Regions from separate parts of the Streptacidiphilus sp. PAMC 29251 genome, predicted to be linked through region 2. Evidence: riboswitches for the same ligand, from Rfam matches in the RefSeq annotation. Region 2 holds a riboswitch; each other region holds the start of a gene.
The links. Region 2 has a riboswitch for cyclic di-AMP ahead of ACXKR8_RS22710 (M23 family metallopeptidase). Riboswitches for the same ligand answer to the same signal wherever they lie in the genome.

Region 1 (4,220 bases), 4.6 Mb from region 2:
GAACCGGTCCTCCAGCCGGACCGCGAGCTCGTCCAGCGGCAGTGCCCGCAGCCTGACCGTGGCGAGCTCGATCGCCAGCGGGATGCCGTCCAGCCGGCGGCAGAGGGCCAGCACGTCCGGCTGGTTGGCCTCGGTCAGCACGAAGGAGGGCATCACCGCGGTAGCCCGCTGGGCGAACAGCGCGACCGCGCCGGTCCCGTCGATGCCTTCCGGCTCCACCGGCAGCGGCGGGACGACCAGCAGGTGCTCGCCGGGCACGTCCAGCGGCTGTCGGCTCGTGGCCAGCACGCTGACCTGCGGGCAGTTGCGCAGCAGCAGTCCGGCCAGCGCGGCGCAGGCGTCGACCAGGTGCTCGCAGGTGTCCAGCACCAGCAGCACGGTACGTCCGGCCAGGTGGTCGGTGAGCTGCTCCAGGGCGGTCCTGGCGGCCTGTTCGGGGAGGCCCAGCACGGCGCAGACCGTCCGGGCCAGCAGGTCGGGGTCCTTGAGGGCGGACAGCTCGGCCAGGAAGACGCCGTCGGGATAGGCCCCGCGCAGGTCGGGCAGGGCGCGCAGGGCGATCCTGGTCTTGCCGACCCCACCCGGACCGGTCAGCGTGACCAGCCGAGAAACCGCCAGCAGCCGCTGCAGCGAGGCAAGTTGATCCGCCCGGCCGACAAAGCCCGTGACCTCGGCGGGCAGATCACCGGCACGCCTCCAGGGAGCGTTCCCGCCCGGAACAGCCGTGCTCATGCTCCCAACGTACAGGCGCGGGCCGGGCGGTGACAGGGAATCAGAGTGGCATATGCCAAAAATTGGCCTCCCGGCTCAGCGGTAGACCCGGACGTAGTCGGCGGCGAAGCTGATCGGTGCCGTGCCGGAGGGGGGGGTGGTACTGCCCGGCGCTGACCGAGAGGCTGAGGTTCAGGTAGGCCGACCAGCCGGTGCCGACGCCGGTGTGGTCCGAGTAGACCTTGGTGCCGTTGACGTACCAGTCGACCGAGTCGGCGCCGTAGTAGGTGCCGATGGTCACCCAGCTGTCCGGGCTGACGGCACTGGCGTCGGTGTAGTAGTCGTGGGCGGCGTTGACGTGGTTGGACAGCTCCAGCAGGTGCGGGTTGTCCGGGTGGTACTCGAAGGAGTCGATCTCGCCGTTGCCGTCCTTCCAGGTCCACAGCGCCGGCCAGGCGCCGGTGCCGGACGGGAGCTTGACCCGGGCCTCGGCGTAGTCACCGGTCTTGACCTGGAAGCCCTGGGTCGAGCCCTCGGTGGTGAGCTGGCCGGTGGTCCAGGCCTGCTTGCCGTTCTCCAGGGTGGTCGAGGACGGGGTAGCGGTGAAGGTGGCGACACCGTCGGCCACGGTCACGGCGTTGGGGCTGAGCCAGTCGAGCTTGTTGTCGTTCGGGTTGTGGCTCCCGTACTGGAACGCGGTGCTGGTGCTGCCGACCCAGCGGCTGCCCCAGGCGATGGGTCCGCTGAACTCGTCGGACCAGGCCAGCGACTTCCCCGGCACGGGCGCGGCCCCGGTCACGGGCGCGGTGGGGGTGGGTGTCGGGGTCGGCGTGGGGGTCGGCGTCGGGGTCGGCGCGGGTGTGGCCGGCGTGGTGGTCGGGGCGGCGGCGGACACGGCGGCGGACACCGTCAGCGTCCGGGAGGGGAGGTTGTGCCAGGCGCCCGAGGCGTCCTGCCAGAAACCGAACTCGGTGTAGCTGCCGGCCGACAGCGTGCGGCTGCCGGTGGTGATCGAGACGCCGCCGGGGCAGATCCGGACGTTGGACGCGGAGCCGGGGAAGTCCAGGTTGGCACCGGCCGCGTCCCGGACGCCCACGCCCAGGGTCCTGGCCGTGAAGCAGGAGCCGGAGTGGACGGTGAGGGCCGCGCGGGCGGGGGCGCCGGCGGTCATGGTGGCGGGGGTGAGCCGGTCCTGGGTGACGCCGGAGGCCGCGGGGGCCGCGGCGGCCGTGTTGGCCGTTCCCGCGAGCGGGATGGCGGCCAGGGCGGCCGCGCCGGCTATCGCGCCGAAGCGCGCAGGGGTGATCGACAGGGGCATGGCAGGGCCTCGTGACGCCTACGAGGTGAGCTGTCGGGTTCGGGCCTGAGGAAGCCCGGCCGCCTGGGGAGCGGCTTCACCCCGAGCCGGTACCCACCTGCCCGTGCGGGCGTGGGTACGGCAACTGACCTGGTTCCCCCGCTCCTGTCCGAGTTCGGTGCTCGGGTTCCCGCCGGCGAGCGGACAGGACTCGGCGTCCCGGCGACGGGGTCCGCCCACGGCGGAACCTGCAGGCTAGGCAGGCGAACGTGGATTCGACAATGCAATGTGCGTCTACTCACACCCGCCTCCAAAAGGGCTTGAGCGAGCCTCGAAACGGTGGTCATAATGTTCTAACGCAAAGATATTTATGCACTAGTTCAATAGAGAGCAGGGAATCTGTGGCCACCGCCGCCTACCAGCCGACCGAACGCACCGTCCCCACCCGCAGTCGGGAGCGTGCCTCCTACGACCGTGAGCTGGTTCACTCGATCCTGGACGAGGGCTATGTCTGCCACCTCGGCTTCGTCCGGGACGGCGCCCCGGTCGTGCTCCCCACGCTCTACGGCCGGATCGGCGAACGGCTGTACCTCCACGGCTCCACCGGATCCCGTCCGCTGCGCGGAGCCGCCGACCCCGGCCTCGCGGTCTGCCTGACCGTGACCCATGTGGACGGCCTGGTCCTGGCCCGCTCCGCCTTCCACCACTCGCTCAACTACCGCTCGGTCGTCGTCCACGGCACCGCGCACCAGGTGGTGGACCCGGCCGAGCGCGCCGAGGCCCTGGACGCCCTGGTGGAGCAGGTGGTCGCGGGACGGTCGCAGGACTCCCGCCGCGCCGACGCCAAGGAACTGGCCGCGACCGCGGTGATCCGGCTGGACCTGGACGAGGTCTCCGCCAAGGTCCGCACCGGCGGCCCCGTGGACGACGCCGAGGACCTCGCCCTTCCGTACTGGAGCGGTGTGGTCCCGGTCACTCGCGGCCACGGCACACCGGTCCCGGCCGAGGACCTCGCACCGGGCACCCCGCTGCCGCCGTACCTCGGCGCGGGCTGAGTCGGGGGTGCGGCGCTGGGCCCGGGGCGTGGCGCGGAGGGCAGGAGGCCCCGGTTCGGTGGGCGCGGGGATGGGGGCACAAGGTCCCTAGGGCGGCGACGTTGATCGTGTGAGGGTGGATGTACGGGCGAAAAGTTCACGCCCGTGGCGACCGGCCTGAGTCCACGGCCGGTGAGCCCCTCGACTGTTGCCTGCGGGAGATACCCGGCGAGCGGTCGTGGCCGTTGACGACGTGTTCGTCGTAGATCCCTCAGGAGAGTCATGCAGCAGCTCAAGTCCCGCACGCCCGCAGGTCTGACCGCCTACCTGGTGATCGCCTCGACCGTGGTGCTGGGCACGGCGGTGGGCGCCCCCAGCGCCCAGGCCCACGCGGCACCGGCGCGAATAACCGGCTCGGCGGCGGCCAAGGCGGCTGAGGCCAAGGCAGCTGGGTCGACCAAGGCGGCTGGGGTCAAGGCGGCCAAGGCCGCAGCGCCCGCCAAGACCGCTGCCGGCCGCGCACCGGCGCAGAAGAGCTATCCGAACAACCTGGAGGGCTGGATCTCCGAGGCCCGCGCCGTCCTGGCCGCGCACGGGGACCATGTCCCCAACGCCCATGCCATCAAGGCCCGTGCGATGACCGAGTCCAGCGGCAACCCCCGCGCCGAGAACCACTGGGACGGCAACCAGGCCCTGTACGGGGGTACTTACGGTCTGATCCAGACCATCAAGCCGACCTTCGCCGAGTGGTCGCTGCCCGGGCACAAGGACATCCTGGACCCGGTCGACTCGATCATCGCCGGCGTCCGCTACGCCAATGACCGCTACGGCTCCTTCGACAGCGTCGCCTACGGCAAGCAGGGCTACTGACCTGTTACAACGATGGACTTCCACGGCCGTAGCGTCGGCTGTCGGAAACCCCTGGCTCCGGCCCATCTGAGCTGATCCATCATCAGATGCGCAGTCCTCTTCATCATCCCAGGTGGGATGGCTGGTGCGAAAACTTCCGCCGCAGCGCGCCGACGGGATCGCGCGGAGAGTCTTGACGCACCCGGTGCCGAGTGCCTCAATGTCCGTTACAACGTTGGACTCCCTCCCCACCCAGGAGCACCCCCATGCGTAGAAGCGGATCCACAGGCGACCGGTTACGACGTGGCCCATGGCGAAGGGCTCTCCTC
Region 2 (4,220 bases):
TGCTCAGCAGCAGCACCGCCACGGCCGGCAGCGCGTCCACCGCCACCACCGGGACAGGTCGGCGCAGCACGCCCGGCCACCGGGTGAGCACGCTCAGCTCGGCCACCGTGGCCACGGCCGTGACCAGCAGCACCGCCACCACCCGCCAGCGCTGCTCGACCAGCAGCAGCCCGGCGCCGGCCGCGGTGAGCGCGAACGCCGCACGGCCCAGCAGCACGGCCCGGCACAGCGCGGCGGAGGCCACCACGGGATCGACCCCGGCGACCGCGCGCGCCGCGTCGGGCAGCTGCCGGCTCACGGCGCCAGCACCACGTCGTCGAGGAAGAAGTGGTAGGTCTGCGGGAGCTGGTCCTGGGCCACCACCAGGTCGATCCTGCGGATCGCGCGGAGGCCGAAGCCACCGAGGTCGACCACCACCTCGGACCACTGCTCCGGCCCGGACTGCGCGGTGACCCAGGTCCTGGCGTTGCGGACGGCGGGGTCGGCGGACGCCGAGATCCGCAGCACGGTCCCGTACTGCCGCCCGCCGTACAGGCGCAGCCGGAGCTTGGACCCCGGGGCGAGGGTGACTGGCGCGGCGGCGGTGAAGGTCACCGCGGCGTCCTCGTTCCTGCGGTCCACCCGGATCGACGGCTGCCCGGAGCCGGTGACCTGCTCGCCCGGCGCCACCTTGGCGCCGGTCCCGGTCAGCTGCCAGCCGGTGCCCAGCGCCGACGCGTACAGCAGGCAGGAGGGCCGCCCGGCGTTCTGCGCCAAGGCGCGCCCGGGGGTGGACGGCGCGCAGTTCAGCCGGGCCGGGGCGGTCGTCGGCACCGGCGCGGACGTCGTGGCCGCCGCGGTGGACGGCACGGGCGCGGGGACGGCGGCCGGCGCGGAAGCGGCCGGGACCGGCCGACGGGCAGCGGCCGACTTGTGCCCGGGTGCCAGCAGGGCCGGCAGCACCACCGTCAGCACGGCCGCCACCAGGGCGAGTCCCAGGTAGCCGCCGCGCCGCAGACCGGTCGGGGAGGAGGAGCCGCGCGCGCCGCGGGCGCGGGCCCGGGGCCGGGTCGCTCCCATCGCAACGGCCTCCTTCGACGAGCACCCCCGTGAACACGGCGACAATAGCCCAGATGCCCGCACCCACGGACCGGTCGGAGGCCCCGCTGCCCGGACCCTGCCCGGGCACACCGAAGGCCCCGCTGTCGGGGGGGTGTCAGCGGGACCCTCGGAATCCTTGGAGCCCTCGGTCAGAGGGCGAGACCGTGCCCGGCCAGCCAGGTCGACGGGTCGACCGGCTCGCCGCCCGCCGGACGCACCTCCAGGTGCAGGTGCGGGGCGGTGACATTGCTGCCGGTCGCGCCGACCCGGCCGATCGGCTGACCCGCCGTCACGGCGCCCGCGCCGACGCCGATCGCCGACAGGTGGCAGTACCAGAGCTCGGTGCCGTCGGCCAGGGTCTGCACGACCCGGTAGCCGTACGCCCCGGCCCAGCCGGCCGAGGTGATCCGGCCGGCGCCGACGGCCACCACCGGGGTCCCGGTGGGGGCGGCGAAGTCCTGGCCGGTGTGCAGATGCGCCCAGAACGAGTCGGCCTGGCCGAAGCCCACCCCGGGGGCGGAACCGGCGACCGGGGCCACCAGCGCGCCCACCGACCCACCGCTCGGCGCGGCCTGTACGGCGGTATCGGCAGCGGCGGCGGCCTGCGCGGCGCTCGCGGCGGCAGCGGCGGCCTCCGCGACCTCGGCGGCGGCCTGTGCGGCGGCCGCGGCCCGGGCCTGGTCCTCGGCCGCGATCTGCTGCGCCCTGGCCTGCTTGGCCGCGGCCGACTGCGCGGCCTGCCGGCGTGCGGCGTCCTCGGCGGTGGCGCGATGCTGGACCGACTGGGCCCGGATCCGCTGGGTCAGTGCCAGACCGGGGTCGGTGGCCGGCAGGGCCACGGACTCGCTCCGGTCGTGCTCCTGGGCGACCAGCAGGGTGCCGCCCCGGGCGGGTTCGTTCACCGCCGCCTGTGCGGGCACCCCGGCGAAACCGGTGGCTCCGACGGCCGCCATCGCCGCGAAGCCGAGCACGGCCGTGGACTGTGCGGGTGCCCAAGTGGGCTGGTGCGACGCCACGTTCGGCGTACTCCTTTCCTTCCCTCTCGCCGACCGGGTTAGCTGACGGGTTCGGAGAGGAAGGTCCCCTACAGCCAGGTTTCGGCTGATTCACCCCAGAAGTACGTGGTTCCCCGGTTCCCAACTGCAGGATTAGGCGATCGCATGCGACGCCGTCCGTCGAACGGCTGAACTTCGCTCTGCGTTATAGAAAGGTAATCCTAGTGACGGTTGAAACCAAGGGATTCCGGGGGGGCAGTTGGGGATGGAGCGTCAGTTCCCGGGATACAGCCAGTCCACCAGGATGTTCGCGGCCTGGTCCGGGTTGAGGGTCCTGGCGTCGGCGAAGCGGCCGGCGTCGCCGGGACGGCTCGGCGTCCCGTCCGGGCCGAGCGGCAGCAGCGCCGGGATGCCGCTGCTGCTGAGCGTCACATAGCGGCCGGCCAGGTCCATGTTGTGGTCGTAGTGCCCGACGTCGATCGTCACCAGGTGGTAGTTGCGGGCCAGGATCTGGTGCACCCCGGGGTTCTGCACCAGCGTGGACAGCGCCCGGCAGTCGTCGCACCAGGTCGAGCCGAAGTCCAGCAGCACCGGGCGCCCGTCGGCACGGGACGCGGCGAGGGCGGCGGCCACGTCGGCCGCGGCGTCGCGGGCCGGGTCGTAGCCGTCCGGGACGGCGGCCGGGGTGATCGCGGGCAGCGGCAGGAAGGGCCGGGCCAGGCCGAGCGAGTCGCTGGAGGCCGAGCCGGTCCGGTGCGCCGGGGGGAGCGCCCTGCCGCGGACCTCGACGCAGCCGCTGAGCCCCAGCAGGGCGAGCGCCACGGCCAGCGCCGCCCATCGCCGTCGACCGGTCATCGGGCCTGCCATTCCTCGCCGCCGGGTACGCCGGATATGTCGGGTACGTTCAGACGATCATTCGAGCAGAGGAACGAGCCGGAACCCGGCATACGCGCCGCTCGACCACCCGTACGAGGGACACCGGGCGAGCGAAGGGCGGTGGTCAGCTCAGGGTCAGGTACGCCAGGCTGCCGAGGCCGGCCACGGTGCAGTAGATCGCGAACGGGGTCAGCGTCCTGGTCTCGAAGTACTTGGTCAGGAAGCGCACCGCGACATAGCCGGCCACGAACGCGGCCACCCCGCCGGCCAGCACCTGCCCGCGGATGCCGTCGCCCTCGTGGCCGAGCAGCGAGGGCACCTTCAGCAGGGCCGCCGCGCCGATCACCGGGGTGGCCAGCAGGAAGGCGAAGCGGGCCGAGTCCTCGTGCCGCATGCCCTTGAAGATGCCGGTGCTGATGGTGACGCCCGAACGGCTGATGCCGGGCAGCAGGGCGAGGATCTGGGCCGCGCCGATGACCAGCGCCGAGGCCCAGCCGAGCTTGGTGATCCGGCGGTCGGACAGCACGTCGGGGTGGACGTCCTCGTCGCCGGGGAGCGGGACGGCCGGGTCGTCGCCGGCCCGGCGGCGTCCGGTGCCGCCGCGGCGCAGCCGCTCGGCCACATAGAGGACCACGCCGTTGAGGGTCAGGAAGATCGCCGCCGGGATCGGCTTGCCCAGGGACTCCCGGAACACCTTGTCCAGCGCCAGCCCGGCGATGCCGACCGGGATGGTCGCCACGATCAGCAGCCAGGCCAGCTTCTCGTCCACGGTCTCGATCCGCCGGTGCCGGACCGAGCTGACCAGCCCCGATATCACCCGGATCCAGTCCCGCCAGAAGTAGACCACCAGCGCCAGCGCGGTGGCCAGGTGCAGCCCGATCAGCACGTTCAGGTACGGGGAGTCGGCGGCGGAGACATTGAGGTCCGCCTTCCAGTGCCCGCCGAGCAGGGCCGGCACCAGGATGCTGTGGCCGAGACTGGAGACCGGGAACAGTTCGGTGACGCCCTGGAGCAGGCCGACGCTGATCGCTTCTGGATAGGTGAGGACGGACATCTGCGGCCTTCGGCAGGGGGGCGAATCGCTGGGCAGTCAGAAAGTACTACAGCGATGTAGACCCTCAATCCCCGTGCGACTCCTGTTCACCACCCTGCCGCCCAGCGTTCACCAGCAGCCCGCCCGGGCCGCCGATCCGGCCCTGATCGGGCCCCGCTCAGGCCGCCAACTGGGGCTCCATCGCGTCGCTGCGGCTGGAGCCCGCGACCACCCGC
Region 3 (4,220 bases), 1.6 Mb from region 2:
CAGTACGGGGTGCGGCTTCAGTGCGGGGTCCGGCTTCAGTGCGGGGTCCGGCTTCAGTGCGGGGGTGTGGCGGCGTCCGTCGGGGAGGCCGCGTCGGCGGCGTCCAGGGACTCGAACAGGTTGTCGTACCAGGGCTGGCCGGCCGCGCCCGCCTGGGCCTGGGCCTGGGCCGAGGCCTGGGCCGAGGCGCTCGGGGTGGGATCGACCGCGGTGAACGGGGTCTCGCCGGGGAAACCGTAGTGCAGCCGCTCGCGGGCCTGGGCCGTCACATAGGCCGGATCCTGCCAGCGGGCCCGCTCCCGGCGCAGCTCGTCCACCTGGGCCTGGGCCTGCTCGGCGGCGGCGCGCTGCTGGGCGATCTGCGAGCGCTGGGCGATGAACTGCCGGGTCGGGTAGGCCAGCGCGGCGATCAGCGAGCAGAGCACCAGGGCGAGCACCGCGGCGCGGCCGGTGAAACGCGGCCTGCGACTGCCTGCCTTGCTGCTCACGTTCTCGCCCTCCCGTGTCCCTGTGGATGCGCCGGTGCCCCGCCGCCCACCCTAGAGGGTGATCGCGGCGGGGCACCGGTCCAGCACGACGAGTCGTCAGTCGGCGGCGGGCTGGAAGCGCGGGAACGCGCCGCGGCCGGCGTACTCGGCGGCCTCGTCGAGGATCTCCTCGATGCGCAGCAGCTGGTTGTACTTGGCGACGCGCTCGGAGCGGGCCGGGGCGCCGGTCTTGATCTGGCCGCAGTTGGTGGCGACGGCGAGGTCGGCGATGGTGACGTCCTCGGTCTCGCCGGAGCGGTGCGACATCATGCAGCGGAAGCCGCTGCGCTGGGCCAGCTCCACCGCGTCCAGGGTCTCGGTCAGCGAGCCGATCTGGTTGACCTTCACCAGCAGCGCGTTGGCCGCGCCCTCCTTGATGCCGCGGGCGAGGCGGACCGGGTTGGTGACGAACAGGTCGTCACCGACGATCTGCACCTTGTCGCCCAGCTTGGCGGTGAGGGTCTTCCAGCCGTCCCAGTCGTCCTCGAACAGCGGGTCCTCGATGGAGACCAGCGGGTACGCGGCGACCAGCTCGGCGTAGTAGTCGGTCAGCTCGGAGGCGGAGAGCGCCTTGCCCTCGAACTGGTAGGCGCCGTCCTTGTAGAACTCGGACGCGGCCACGTCCAGGGCCAGCGCGACGTCCTTGCCGGGGGTGTAGCCGGCCTTCTTGATGGCCTCGACGATGAGGTCGAGCGCCTCGCGGTTGCTGTCCAGGTTCGGGGCGAAGCCGCCCTCGTCGCCGAGACCGGTGGAGAGGCCGCGCTCCTTCAGCACACCCTTGAGGGTGTGGTAGACCTCGACGCCCCAGCGGACGGCCTCGGAGAACGAGGGCGCGCCGATCGGAGCGATCATGAACTCCTGGATGTCGACGTTGGAGTCCGCGTGCGAGCCGCCGTTGAGGATGTTCATCATCGGGACCGGCAGCACATGGGCGTTGGGGCCGCCCAGGTAGCGGAACAGCGGCAGGTCGCTGGCCTCGGAGGCGGCGTGCGCCACGGCGAGCGAGACGCCGAGGATGGCGTTGGCGCCGAGCGAGGACTTGTCCGGGGTCGCGTCCAGGTCCAGCATCGCCTGGTCGATCAGGCGCTGCTCGGTGGCGTCGTAGCCGATCAGCTCCGGGCCGATCTGCTCGATGACGGCGAGGACGGCCTTCTCGACGCCCTTGCCGCCGTAACGGGACTTGTCACCGTCACGCAGCTCAAGGGCTTCGAAGGCACCGGTCGAGGCGCCGGACGGAACGGCGGCACGCCCGGTGCTGCCGTCGTCGAGGCCGACCTCGACCTCGACCGTGGGGTTGCCTCGTGAGTCGAGGATCTCCCGGGCTACGACGACGTCGATGGACGGCACAGGCATCTCCTTGGGGGAATACTGGGGTGCTTACCCCAAGAGCCTAGCCGCAGCAGAGGGCGTGGCCACCCGGACCGCGCGGGTGTCTCACCAGCCGGAGCCCCTACCCACCAGTAGTTCACCTGGCGGGCAGGGGCCGCGGGCGGGGCAGTCGGAGTCAGCCGACGTCGAGCCGCTGGCCCGGGAAGATCAGGTCCGGGTTGCCGCCGACGGTGGAGCGGTTCTCCTGGTACAGCGCCTTCCAGCCGCCGCCGAGGTGCGCGGAGGCGGCGATGCCGGAGAGGGTGTCGCCCGGCTTGACGGTGTAGTCGCCGTGGCCGGTGCTGTGCGTCGGGGACGCCTGCTGCACCGAGGGGGCGGCGTGCTTCGGGGTGCTGGGGGTGGTCTTCACGCTGTGCGTGCTGCTGCCGGCGCCGCTGTGCTTGCCGGTGCTGGTCTGCTTGGTGGTGCTGTGCGTGGTGGTGGTCTTCTTGGCCGGGGCCTTCTTGGCGGGGGCCTTCTTGGTCGGTGTGGTGCTCACCACCGGCGCGCCGCCGCCCTGGCTCAGTCCGGCCCGGGGTCCGCAGACCGGCCAGGCGCCGGGGCCCTGCGCGGCCAGCACCTTCTCGGCGATGGTGATCTGCTGGCCCTTGCTGGCGTGGTTGGCGGTGGAGGCGTACGCGGTGCCGCCGTACCCGGCCCAGGTCGAGGCCGAGAACTGCAGCCCGCCGTAGTAGCCGTTGCCGGTGTTGATGGACCAGTCGCCCCCGCTCTCGCAACTGGCGACCTTGTCCCAGGTGGACACGGATGCGGCGGAGGCGCTGGTCGCGCCGATCAGCGGCAGCGCTATCCCGGCGGTGCCGAGACTCGCGGTGGCCACCAGACGCGCGGTGCTGCTGCTGCGGGGCTTGCGATGGCGACCGGCGACAGGGGTGGTGAAGAGCATGGCAGGGTCCCTCTCCGACGCCTGCGAGGTGAGCTGTCGGGTTCGGGCCGGTAGGTAGCCCGGACGCTTGACGCGTCTTCACCCCGAGCCGCAGCCTTGTGAACTGCGGCGACTTACCTGGGTCCCCCGCTCCTGCCCAATCAAAGAGTGTGGGTTCCGCCCCCCGGCTGGACAGGACTCGGCGTCCCGAAGGGCAGTCGCCCGCGCATGCGGGCGTGCCGGAAGGCTAGACATATGAACTGCATAACCACAAGCCCCGTCCCTTCACTGAAGTAGGGAGAAAGCTCCCAATTCACTCCAGTGGTCGATCACGCAGTCGTCCGCAACTCCCGCACCCACCAGGCGCTTCCGCCGCCGCTCGTCCCCGCCCGCGAATCCGACGAAATCCACCCCGGCGCCGGCCGCCGCCTCGACATCGGTGACCGCGTCCCCGATCAGCACCGCGTCAGCGGCGCTGCCCCGCACCGCGGCCACCGCCCGGTCCAGCAGATAGGGGCGGGGCTTCATCAGCGCCGGGTCCGCGGGGCGGCCGAAGACCCGCCCCCGCAGCAGCTCCGCCAGCGGCTCCCGGCGCCGCAGGTACGCTTCCACCGCGGCGGTCGCGTTATTGCTGACCACGGCCACCGACCGGCCCGAGCGCAGCAGCCGCAGCACCGCGTCCACGGCGTCCGGCGTCTCCGCGGCGGTGCCGACGGCCTCCTGCTCGGCCTCGGCCAGCCGGCCGTCCAACTGCCGGGTGAGCGCCTTGATCTCCGGCTCGGACAGGCCCTGGCCGCCGAGCGCCTTGGCCAGGCCGTCCAGCAGGCCGTGCGGATCCTCGGTGCCCGCCAGCTCGCCGGGGAGCCGGACGCCCTGCGCGTCGAGCTCGCGCAGCAGCTTCCGGGCCACCCCCGGCGCCGGGTGCCCGGCGAACACCGAGCAGACCGGACCGTCGAAGTCCAGCAGGACCACCTTCGCCCGCTCCACCTTCGCTGCTGCCGGGGCTCGTTGCGGTGACACGACGGATGGCTCGCTCTCAGTCTCTGGGGTCTCGGTGCAGTTGGACGCCATAGCGTTCGGCCTTTACCCACCAGGACTCGAAGAACGCCTGGACCGTGCGGACGAACTTGGAGTCGACATGGTTGGGCAGGGCGTGTCGAGTACGCCAGAAAAGCTTACTGTCCAGGCCGGCCAGGTCGTCGATCCGGTACTCCTCGCCACCGATGTCGACCGACCGCTCCGTCAGCTGGTAGAAGCCCTCCAGCACCTCGTTCCCGTTCAGCACGTACAACTTGGTCATCGGCGGAAAGGGTACGGCTCGAACCTCCACCTTCGGGTTGCCTTCGACCAACTGGAAGGTGCGCAGGTTGTCCACCGCCGCCTGCAGGCTGGCCACCTGGGTCTGCGTGATGAGCTGCAGCCGGGCCAGCGGACGGTGGTCG

Region 1: it holds a riboswitch for cyclic di-AMP, as region 2 does, so the genes downstream of both, ACXKR8_RS45090 (glycoside hydrolase family 16 protein) here and ACXKR8_RS22710 (M23 family metallopeptidase) in region 2, are expected to answer to the same signal.
Region 3: it holds a riboswitch for cyclic di-AMP, as region 2 does, so the genes downstream of both, ACXKR8_RS30905 (transglycosylase family protein) here and ACXKR8_RS22710 (M23 family metallopeptidase) in region 2, are expected to answer to the same signal.

What each region holds. Positions count from the first base shown of each region.
Region 1 is NZ_CM135725.2:9,440,063-9,444,282, forward strand. Features, by position in the region: gene ACXKR8_RS45085 (ATP-binding protein) at 1-732, opposite strand, end outside; gene ACXKR8_RS45090 (glycoside hydrolase family 16 protein) at 773-2,029, opposite strand; cyclic di-AMP (ydaO/yuaA leader) riboswitch at 2,044-2,189, opposite strand; gene ACXKR8_RS45095 (pyridoxamine 5'-phosphate oxidase family protein) at 2,410-3,063, shown strand; gene ACXKR8_RS45100 (transglycosylase SLT domain-containing protein) at 3,325-3,912, shown strand; gene ACXKR8_RS45105 (arabinofuranosidase catalytic domain-containing protein) at 4,158-4,220, shown strand, end outside.
Region 2 is NZ_CM135725.2:4,841,970-4,846,189, forward strand. Features, by position in the region: gene ACXKR8_RS22700 (sensor histidine kinase) at 1-298, opposite strand, end outside; gene ACXKR8_RS22705 (hypothetical protein) at 295-1,059, opposite strand; gene ACXKR8_RS22710 (M23 family metallopeptidase) at 1,230-2,096, opposite strand; cyclic di-AMP (ydaO/yuaA leader) riboswitch at 2,109-2,245, opposite strand; gene ACXKR8_RS22715 (thioredoxin family protein) at 2,349-2,930, opposite strand; gene ACXKR8_RS22720 (undecaprenyl-diphosphate phosphatase) at 3,076-4,005, opposite strand; gene ACXKR8_RS22725 (MFS transporter) at 4,163-4,220, opposite strand, start outside.
Region 3 is NZ_CM135725.2:6,467,444-6,471,663, reverse strand. Features, by position in the region: gene ACXKR8_RS30915 (FtsB family cell division protein) at 54-488, opposite strand; gene eno (phosphopyruvate hydratase) at 585-1,874, opposite strand; gene ACXKR8_RS30905 (transglycosylase family protein) at 2,032-2,799, opposite strand; cyclic di-AMP (ydaO/yuaA leader) riboswitch at 2,803-2,957, opposite strand; gene ACXKR8_RS30900 (HAD family hydrolase) at 3,064-3,798, opposite strand; gene ACXKR8_RS30895 (winged helix-turn-helix domain-containing protein) at 3,815-4,220, opposite strand, start outside.